4 regions of the Lysinibacillus sp. EB106-09-02-XG168 genome follow, and region 1 is predicted to be linked to each of the others. Evidence: riboswitches for the same ligand, from Rfam matches in the RefSeq annotation. Region 1 holds a riboswitch; each other region holds the start of a gene.

Region 1 (2,203 bases):
GCCTTCCATTGTCGTTTCTAATGGATGAACTTCATATTTCAACCCTGAAGCGTCGATCACTGCAATCGCTGCATCGACAAACGGGATTACATCCTCATATGTTTCAGTTTTCGGGATAATTTGTACACTTATTAAAGAGTTTGCCATATTACTTTGTCTCCTTTTTCGGTAAAAAGTCGTTTGTAAATGCTTGTTTTGCGTTAAATTCGCCCTCTAAAACTTTGTTGTCAGCCATCCATTTCGCGTAGTTTTCCCAGACAGCTAATTTTTGCTCGCCCCATTGTGCAGCATCGTCTTGATACTTATCTGCTAACCATTCCTGACTTTTATGCACAAGGTTCTTATCTAAATCAGGTACCGCTTCTAGTAAACTATCAGCTGCCTCATTAGGGTGTTTTATTGCATATTCATAGCCCTTTGCTGCAGCAGCGACAAATGCTTTTACCGTCTCAGGATTATCCTGAATCATTTTTTCATTTGTAGCAAGTACAGGGGTGTAATAATCTAACTGCTCACTATAATCTGTTAAATAAAGCATGTTCAGCTTTTCGCCACGAAGTTCTGCTTCAATACCTGTCCATGCATAATAAATCCACGCAAAATCAATATCTTTTTTCATCATAGTGAAGAAATCTAAATCACCTGCATTGACGATATCTAACTTATTAATATCCGCATCTTCTGTTTGCATTAGTGATTGTAGTACAGCCTTTTCAAGCGGTGCACCCCAGCCACCGTATGTTTTCCCTTCAAAATCCTTTGGTGACGTAATACCTTTTGATGCGGTAGATGCGAAGCCAGAAGTATTATGTTGTATAATCGCTGCAATCGATACTAAAGGTACATCCTGCACACGAGCCTGCGTAATCCCTTCCTGATAGCTTACGCCAAACTGAGCCTTTCCTGATGCCACGAGCTGATCTGCACCCGTTTCACCAGGTAATAAAATATCAACATCTAAACCTTGTTCCTTAAAGTAGCCAAGTTTTTCCGCTACATATAAACCTGTATGATTTGTGTTCGGTGTCCAATCAAGAACTACCGATACTTTTGTTAATCCTTTAGCATCCTTTTTAGCCTCTTTTTCGCTACAGCCCACTAATGTTAAAAGTGCAACCATTAGGACCAATAACCATTTTTTCATGCTGAATCCTCCAAGTTAGTAGTGTGAAAGTGTTCATGATTGAAAGTGTTTACCAGAAAAAAGCGTATTCACGGTCTGTTTACACTAAAGCCTGTCCATGCAATAAAAGTCTGAAAACATAAAAAACGTCTAGGATTCCTCCCAGACGTTTTACAATCAGTATCAAAAACTTTCTTTTTTGAATTGATGTTCCCTACGCTGGTACGAGCCAAATCAGGTTCAAAGGGTCAGCGTCTATCGGACACAATCTCAGCTGGCAACTACCAGCCCCCCCACATTCTTTCCATATGAACTTTTCGATGATTATTATACCCATATCCATCCGAAAATGACAAGGGTCTGTTTACCGATAGTGCTGAATTATTATTAAACAGCCTCATAAAAGCACAAAGCTGATTGGTTTCATTTTATAAAAAAACCCAGCTCTCAAAGGGGCTGGGCTAGAAAACTAATGTTATTTCTCTTCTTTTTTGACCGCGAAGACATGTGAAATGGCACCGTCTGTAGCTATATCCACTTTAAAGGAGCCATTTGAATGGCGATCTGCTCGAGTTAATGCTTGTACATCAAGGGACTCTTGCACACCTTTTTCCGTTTCAATCATTAGCTGTTCCCCATCAGTGACCTTGACTACAGCCACGATTCGATGCGGGTTCGCTTTTAACTCTGTTAATACTTTTAAGCCTCGTTTTGCACGACTAGTCATTTCTACTTCGGCTACATTCATTTTCTTCACAGCACCGCGTTGCGTAACAATTGCCACATAGGACGTTTCATCTGGCGGTAAAACATTGATGCCAACTAATGCTTCTCCGTCTTTCAGGGTAATCCCTTTGACGCCACCTGTTTTTACACCTGTTACTGGTAATTCCTCGATTGGGAAACGAATTGCATAGGCAGTATCTGTCGTTAACATTAGTTCTACCTCGTCCGTCACAATACTTGCAAAAATCATTTCATCGCCTGATTTGACATTCATCGTTTTTATCGGCTTGGAATAGCGTGTTACAGCATAATCTGCTACTGATGAGCGTTTAATTTGTCCATCTTTCGTAGCCG
Region 2 (2,203 bases), 1.7 Mb from region 1:
TTTGCAGCGATTACTTTTTTAACAATTGGAATAACGATCGGTGCTAATTTTACGGCGGTTTTGACAACTTTAGATACTTTCAAAAAATAACAGCTCCTTTTAGTACGTTCTGTTCAAGGTTGAAATGAAACTTATCGGATAACGCGAACCGCTTGAATAATATTCCAAATAAGAATTCCGATTGAAACAAGAATGTAAATCACAAATGAAACTAACCAAATGATAAGAAATGAACTACTACCTGAATCTGGTTCAAAAGTGTTGAATGATAAAGTTGAGAAAATAAAGACTGCAAAAAATATTATTCCAAATACGACTGGGATTAAATGTGATATTAGTGCTCGAAGAGAATGACTTTTTACGTCGTTATCTTTTGAAACAAAGTAAACGACTAATGGCACAATAAAGGGTGCAAAAAAGATACTGAGATAACTAAAGGCAGATAAAATTTTTTGGTTCTCCATAGTTGTACCTCCTTTTTAAATATTTACGCATGAAAAACAGTAAAGTTTCAAAAAAATTAATGTGGAAGAGGTTGTAATCGTTACAGTGTTTGCGTACAATGAGGTTGTTCAACTAAATTAAGATGTAACGACCACAAGGGGAGCTGATGATGTCAGCTGAGACTGGGCACGTAATGCCTTAACTCTTTGAACCTGTAAGTTAACACTTGCGTAGGGATGTGGATAGAAACCGACACTTTTACGATGTGAGGCTCTGTCCTGGCATCGTTTTTTTATCTTTATTGATGCTAGATAGGGACATATTTGCCAACTGATTTCTATTCCTGCTCTTGTATCCTACATCGGAACAAAGGAGAGAATAATTATGGACAATAAAAAACTTTTAATGCTTGTGGAGATTGCGATTTTCGCAGCGATTGGCCTTGTGCTCGATCAGGTTTCCTTTAAAGTATGGGCACAAGGAGGCTCTGTTAGTCTCGTAATGGTGCCAATAATGTTAATAGCATTCCGCTGGGGTCTTATTCCAGGCATGGTAACGGGTTTACTTATTGGTGTTATGCAAACAATGTTTGGCGCCTATATTATACATTGGCTTCAAGGAACACTTGATTATGGTGTTGCCTTTACGGTAGTAGGCTTAGCGGCCGTTGTACGTGGGCCAGTGCTTGAGGCTGCAAAAGATTTAAACAAAAAGAAAATGGCGCTTTATATTATTTTAGGAACGGTATTAGCGGGCTTTTTACGTTATGCAGCACATACCATTGGGGGCGCTGTATTTTTCGCAGAGTATGCAGGTGATCAAAATTCATGGGTTTATTCAATCATCTATAATGGAACATATATGCTACCAGCAACGATTTTAACAGCGATAGTCGGTGTTCTGTTATTTACGGCAGCACCTCAATTAATGCAACGAAAATCATAATTATTATGCCCTTCACATGAGTGAAGGGTTTTTATTATTATTTAGTTCCTCACCATAACATGGGGGTGATTTCCGTTCCGACTGGACCCTTTGTTGCTGCCGCTTCGCTTTCGCACAGATAAAACATTTGCTAACGAAACGGCAGCGGCACCGATGTTGGTCACGAAGGCGTTATCACAGGATGTGATGATTTTAGCCTTCGTTCCCCTATTGCTAATCCCCGAGGAGTCGCCCAGTCTCCACTCCAATTAACATATGCACATTGTTTACGTTTTAATAAATGTCATCCTCAACTTATGGAGATAAGCCTGTTTTCGGCACTTTATAATTTATGATGGCATATAATATTTAAAGCGTTTAGCGTTTTAAGCATAGAAAGTTATGTTATATTAAATAGTAGATATTAGATGAAAGGGACGTTAAAAATGATTGTAAAAACGCAAGAAGAGATTGAAGCCTTTAAAAAAATCGGCCGTATTTGTGCTGAAATTCGTGAAGCAATGAAGGCTGCTACAAAACCAGGTGTAACAACACTAGAACTAGATGAAATTGCAGGCCGTATGTTTGCTGAGGCCGGAGCAGTTTCTGGACCTAAAGGGGAGTATGATTTCCCAGGATACACATGTATTAGTGTTAATGAGGAAGTCGCACACGGTATTCCAGGTGGACGTGTGATTAAAGAGGGAGATATCGTCAATATAGATGTATCTGGTTCATTAAACGGCTATTTTGCTGATACAGGCATTTCATTTGTAGTTGGTGAAGGCTATGAGGATAAAGAAAAGTTGTGTCGCGTAGCCAAAAGTGCTTTTGA
Region 3 (2,203 bases), 1.2 Mb from region 1:
TTGCTTTATTGCTTCTAAATTATCCACATTATCAAATTGTTCAATATAAGGCTCAAATGCAACAACTCCTTTTGCATCGGCATGATTGATTCGATATTCAATATCTTTAGTTCTCAGCATTTCTGAACTAGGTATAATAGTTAAGCCTGCCTTCAAAGCTGCAATATACACGATATATGCTTCCACTGATCTCGGTACCATGACTAAAATTACGTCGCCTTTTTTTAAACCTTGGGAGGTAAATACATGTGCTGCCTGATTCGCCTTTTCAAGTAAAGTTGTATATGTTAAGTACTGAATTTCCTCGTTTTCGCCATAAACTAATAATGCATTTTTGGTAGGATCCTGCGCATATTTCTCAATTTCCTCTGAAATGTTATACCATTCTGGTGCGATTAAATCTTCTCTTTTCATGGCAATTGCCCCCTTTTGTTACGCTCATTATAAAACTCAATTTTTATCATTTTCAATGGAATTCACTCTAATTCATTAAAGTCGTGACAACTATCATGCTCCGCTATATGGCATCAGTCACGTATAGCTTCTATTCATTTCAATTTGGCGTAATCGTCGCTTTCGCACAGAATTACTGAATGCAAATAAAAAACTCCTATTGAACGCGAATGAATAATATGGTACATTTTGGTCAACTAAAAGCATGATTGCAGGGGGACTCATTTAGAGTTGAGAAGGTAAAACCTGACCCTTTGAACCTGTTAGTTAATACTGACGTAGGGAGCAATTCACATCGACTTACTGATGAAAGGCTCTTTTACGTGTTTTTTGCGCACGAAAAAGGGCCTTTTTTGCACGCTTACGTCCATCCAACGAGGAGGACTTAAATTGATATTCCAAACGATCCGTAAACAAAATCCACTTATTCATTGCATGACGAATTATGTTGTTGCTAATTTCCAAGCAAATGGCTTATTAGCAATAGGCGCTTCCCCAGTCATGGCTGATGACGGTCATGAGGTTGAGGAAATGGTCACAATCGCCTCAGGCTTATTGATCAATATTGGGACCCTTAATGAGCGAATGAAAGAATCCATGTTACTTGCAGGAAAAAAAGCAAATGTTCTTGGTATTCCGGTTGTTTTAGATCCTGTTGCAGCAGGTGCAACGACTTACCGGAAACAAACGGTACAGCATTTATTGGAGGAAATAAAATTTGCGGCAATTCGATGTAATATCGGAGAGCTTGCAGCAATTGCCAATGTAGACTGGCAACAAAAAGGCGTAGATAGTGGTAGTGGTTCAATTTCTTTAGAACTAGAGGCGCAGAAAATAGCTCAACTTTACAATTGTATTGTTATTGTGACAGGTGAAAAGGATTTTATTACTGATGGCAAACATCAGCAATGGGTTACAGGTGGAAATTCGCAAATGACAGAAGTCACTGGAACAGGTTGCTTATTGAGTGCACTATGTTGTGCCTCCTTCACCGCAGGAGCTCAACCTTTTGACCAATTACTAGAAACATTATCGCTATATAAAAAATTAGCAGAAAAAGCCGCTTCTTCTACTCGATTCATTGGCGATTTTCAAATTGCTGTATTAAATGAACTACATCGCCTTTCAAAGGAAGGTGAAGAATAATGCATATTGTAACGACAATTGCCGGTTCAGATAGTGGCGGCGGTGCAGGTATACAAGCTGATTTAAAAACATTCCAGGAATTAAAAGTATTTGGAACGTCTGTCATTACTGCTTTAACAGCCCAGAATACTTTGGGTGTATCGGATGTTTTACCAATTGAAGTGAGCTTTGTTGAAAAACAACTGAAAGCGCTAATCGAGGACTTTTCAATTAGTGCTATTAAAACAGGAATGTTGTTTTCCTCCGAAATCATCCAATCAATTGCACATATTTTAGCCGAAGTAAATATTCCACTTATTGTAGATCCTGTTATGATCGCAAAAGGTGGCGAGAGCTTATTACAGCAAGAAGCAATTGAGGCATTACGAAATTATTTGCTACCTTTAGCAACAATTGTAACGCCAAACATTCCTGAGGCCGAAACCCTTTCTGGAAGAAAAATTAATTCTTTAGCAGATATTAACGAAGTAGCCCAAATCTTATTACAGACAGGTGTTCAATGTGTCGTTATGAAAGGCGGTCATTTAGAAGATAAATGTTATGCTACTGATTATGTTTTTTTTCAAGATGGTCGATCATTTTCTATGCAATCTACTCGAATTGC
Region 4 (2,203 bases), 2.3 Mb from region 1:
TGTACAATTTAATTTCTTCAACAAAATCAGGTATGTCAATTTTGAAGGATTTCCTCAAAATGCCTATTATTCATGCGCTTATTATTGGCGTTACTATGAACTATTTTAATATCCCTATTCCACAGTTCGTAAGAATTCCGATAGACCATGTGGCAGATGGTTTTATCGCTGTAGCATTAATAACTTTAGGGGCACAGCTATCACAGCTTGAAATAAAATCCATGTTCAATAAGATGGTATACATTAGCTGTTTTACACGATTAATCATAGGGCCCGCCGTAGCATTGCTTATCATATTTGCGCTTGGTCTAGACGGTGTCGTGGCACAATCACTTTTTATAGCTAGTTCATTCCCGACATCGCGAAATAGTTCCAGTCTGGCATTAGAATATGATGTAGAATCGGCAACTGCTGCACAAACAGTTTTATTTTCAACGATTGTGAGCTGTATTACAGTGACGATTGTGATTTATGTAGCGGAGTTGTTGTTTACCTAATGGCTAGGTGCTAATTTGATTGCCGTGGTTAATACAAACTGGAATTGTTCCGATAAAACTTCAAAGTATATGAATTCATCAGATAACGAGAAGTTGTGCGCCAAAGTCTAATCTGACGCTGATTCTTGATGAATGTGCTAAAAATAATTAAATGAAGCTTCCATCTATTAGCAATATCTGCTACACTAGCATCAAACTTAATAGTATTAACTAGGGGAGTCTGATGAGTCAGGCTGAGAGGGAAACGCATAGAGGTTTCTTGACCCTTTGGACCTGATCTGGCTCATACCAGCGTGGGAAAGTTAACCATTATTGCACACTGTTATTTGCAATAACTATACCTTTACATTCTTAGCCGGATCCAAAATTTTTTTGGATTCGGCTTTCGTTTTTGTTGGGGTGAGCTAGATTCGGTCCTTGTATAAATATAAAAGGGAGCGAAGTAGTTTATGACAACAGTTAGCGAAAAGAATATTACGATTATGTCAAATTTTGAAGGAAGTAAAAAAGTTTACGTAGAAGGTTCTCGACCAGATATTTTAGTGCCAATGCGTGAGATTGCTTTAAGTCCGACGACAGGAAGCTTTGGTGAAGAGGAAAATGCACCAGTGCGTGTTTATGATACGAGTGGCCCGTACACTGATCCTGCACATAAGGTGGACATTACGAAAGGATTGCCAGCTTTACGTAGTATATGGATCAGAGAACGAGACGACGTTGAAGAATACGAGGGTCGTACGATTAAGCCGGAAGATAATGGATTCCGCAATGCCGAAGATCCACGAATGAAAGAAAATGTTTTTCCGGATTTATCTAGAAAGCCTTTGCGTGCGAAGAAAGGTAAAAATGTAACGCAGCTTCACTATGCACGAAAGGGAATTATTACTCCAGAAATGGAATTTGTAGCGATTCGCGAAAATATGGATCCTGAGTTCGTGCGCTCAGAGATCGCGGCGGGGCGTGCAATTTTGCCATCTAATATTAATCACCCTGAGGCAGAGCCGATGATTATTGGACGCAACTTCCACGTGAAAATTAACGCCAATATTGGAAATTCAGCGGTGTCATCCTCTATTGCAGAAGAAGTAGAAAAAATGACCTGGGCTACACGCTGGGGTGCTGATAACATCATGGATTTATCCACGGGTAAACATATTCATACGACGCGTGAATGGATTATCCGTAATGCCGCAGTGCCAGTAGGGACGGTGCCGATTTATCAAGCGCTCGAAAAAGTAAATGGTGTGGCAGAGGATTTAACGTGGGAAGTGTATCGTGATACGTTAATCGAACAAGCAGAGCAAGGTGTAGATTACTTCACGATTCATGCAGGCGTATTGCTACGCTATGTGCCATTAACGGCTAATCGTGTAACTGGCATAGTGTCTAGAGGAGGCTCGATTATGGCACAGTGGTGTTTATATCACCATCAAGAGAGCTTCTTATATACTCATTTTGAAGAAATCTGTGAAATTATGAAAACCTATGATGTTGCTTTCTCTTTAGGTGATGGTTTACGTCCAGGTTCTATTGCAGATGCAAATGATGAGGCTCAGTTTGCGGAGTTGGAAACGCTAGGGGAATTAACGCAAATTGCCTGGGAGCACGATGTACAGGTGATGGTAGAAGGACCAGGGCATGTACCAATGCATCTTATTAAAGAAAATATGGACAAGCAGTTAGAGGTGTGTAAGGAAGCTCCTTTC

What was found. A riboswitch is a leader RNA that binds a small molecule or an ion and turns the genes downstream of it on or off. The one in region 1 is predicted to bind thiamine pyrophosphate.
Region 2: linked by a shared signal. The riboswitch ahead of thiT (energy-coupled thiamine transporter ThiT) and the one ahead of AC3WSO_RS13000 (ABC transporter substrate-binding protein) in region 1 are both predicted to bind thiamine pyrophosphate.
Region 3: linked by a shared signal. The riboswitch ahead of thiM (hydroxyethylthiazole kinase) and the one ahead of AC3WSO_RS13000 (ABC transporter substrate-binding protein) in region 1 are both predicted to bind thiamine pyrophosphate.
Region 4: linked by a shared signal. The riboswitch ahead of thiC (phosphomethylpyrimidine synthase ThiC) and the one ahead of AC3WSO_RS13000 (ABC transporter substrate-binding protein) in region 1 are both predicted to bind thiamine pyrophosphate.

What each region holds. Positions count from the first base shown of each region.
Region 1 is NZ_JBYTDN010000003.1:2,477,610-2,479,812, forward strand. It holds gene AC3WSO_RS12995 (thiamine-binding protein) at 1-147, opposite strand, end outside; gene AC3WSO_RS13000 (ABC transporter substrate-binding protein) at 149-1,144, opposite strand; TPP riboswitch at 1,318-1,428, opposite strand; gene parC (DNA topoisomerase IV subunit A) at 1,599-2,203, opposite strand, start outside.
Region 2 is NZ_JBYTDN010000003.1:4,186,025-4,188,227, reverse strand. It holds gene AC3WSO_RS21280 (hypothetical protein) at 1-83, opposite strand, end outside; gene AC3WSO_RS21275 (magnetosome magnetite crystal formation protein family) at 132-464, opposite strand; TPP riboswitch at 591-698, shown strand; gene thiT (energy-coupled thiamine transporter ThiT) at 829-1,389, shown strand; gene map (type I methionyl aminopeptidase) at 1,815-2,203, shown strand, end outside.
Region 3 is NZ_JBYTDN010000003.1:3,698,032-3,700,234, forward strand. It holds gene mbcS (acyl-CoA synthetase MbcS) at 1-414, opposite strand, end outside; TPP riboswitch at 657-755, shown strand; gene thiM (hydroxyethylthiazole kinase) at 844-1,599, shown strand; gene thiD (bifunctional hydroxymethylpyrimidine kinase/phosphomethylpyrimidine kinase) at 1,599-2,203, shown strand, end outside.
Region 4 is NZ_JBYTDN010000003.1:202,371-204,573, forward strand. It holds gene AC3WSO_RS02115 (AEC family transporter) at 1-497, shown strand, start outside; TPP riboswitch at 700-814, shown strand; gene thiC (phosphomethylpyrimidine synthase ThiC) at 947-2,203, shown strand, end outside.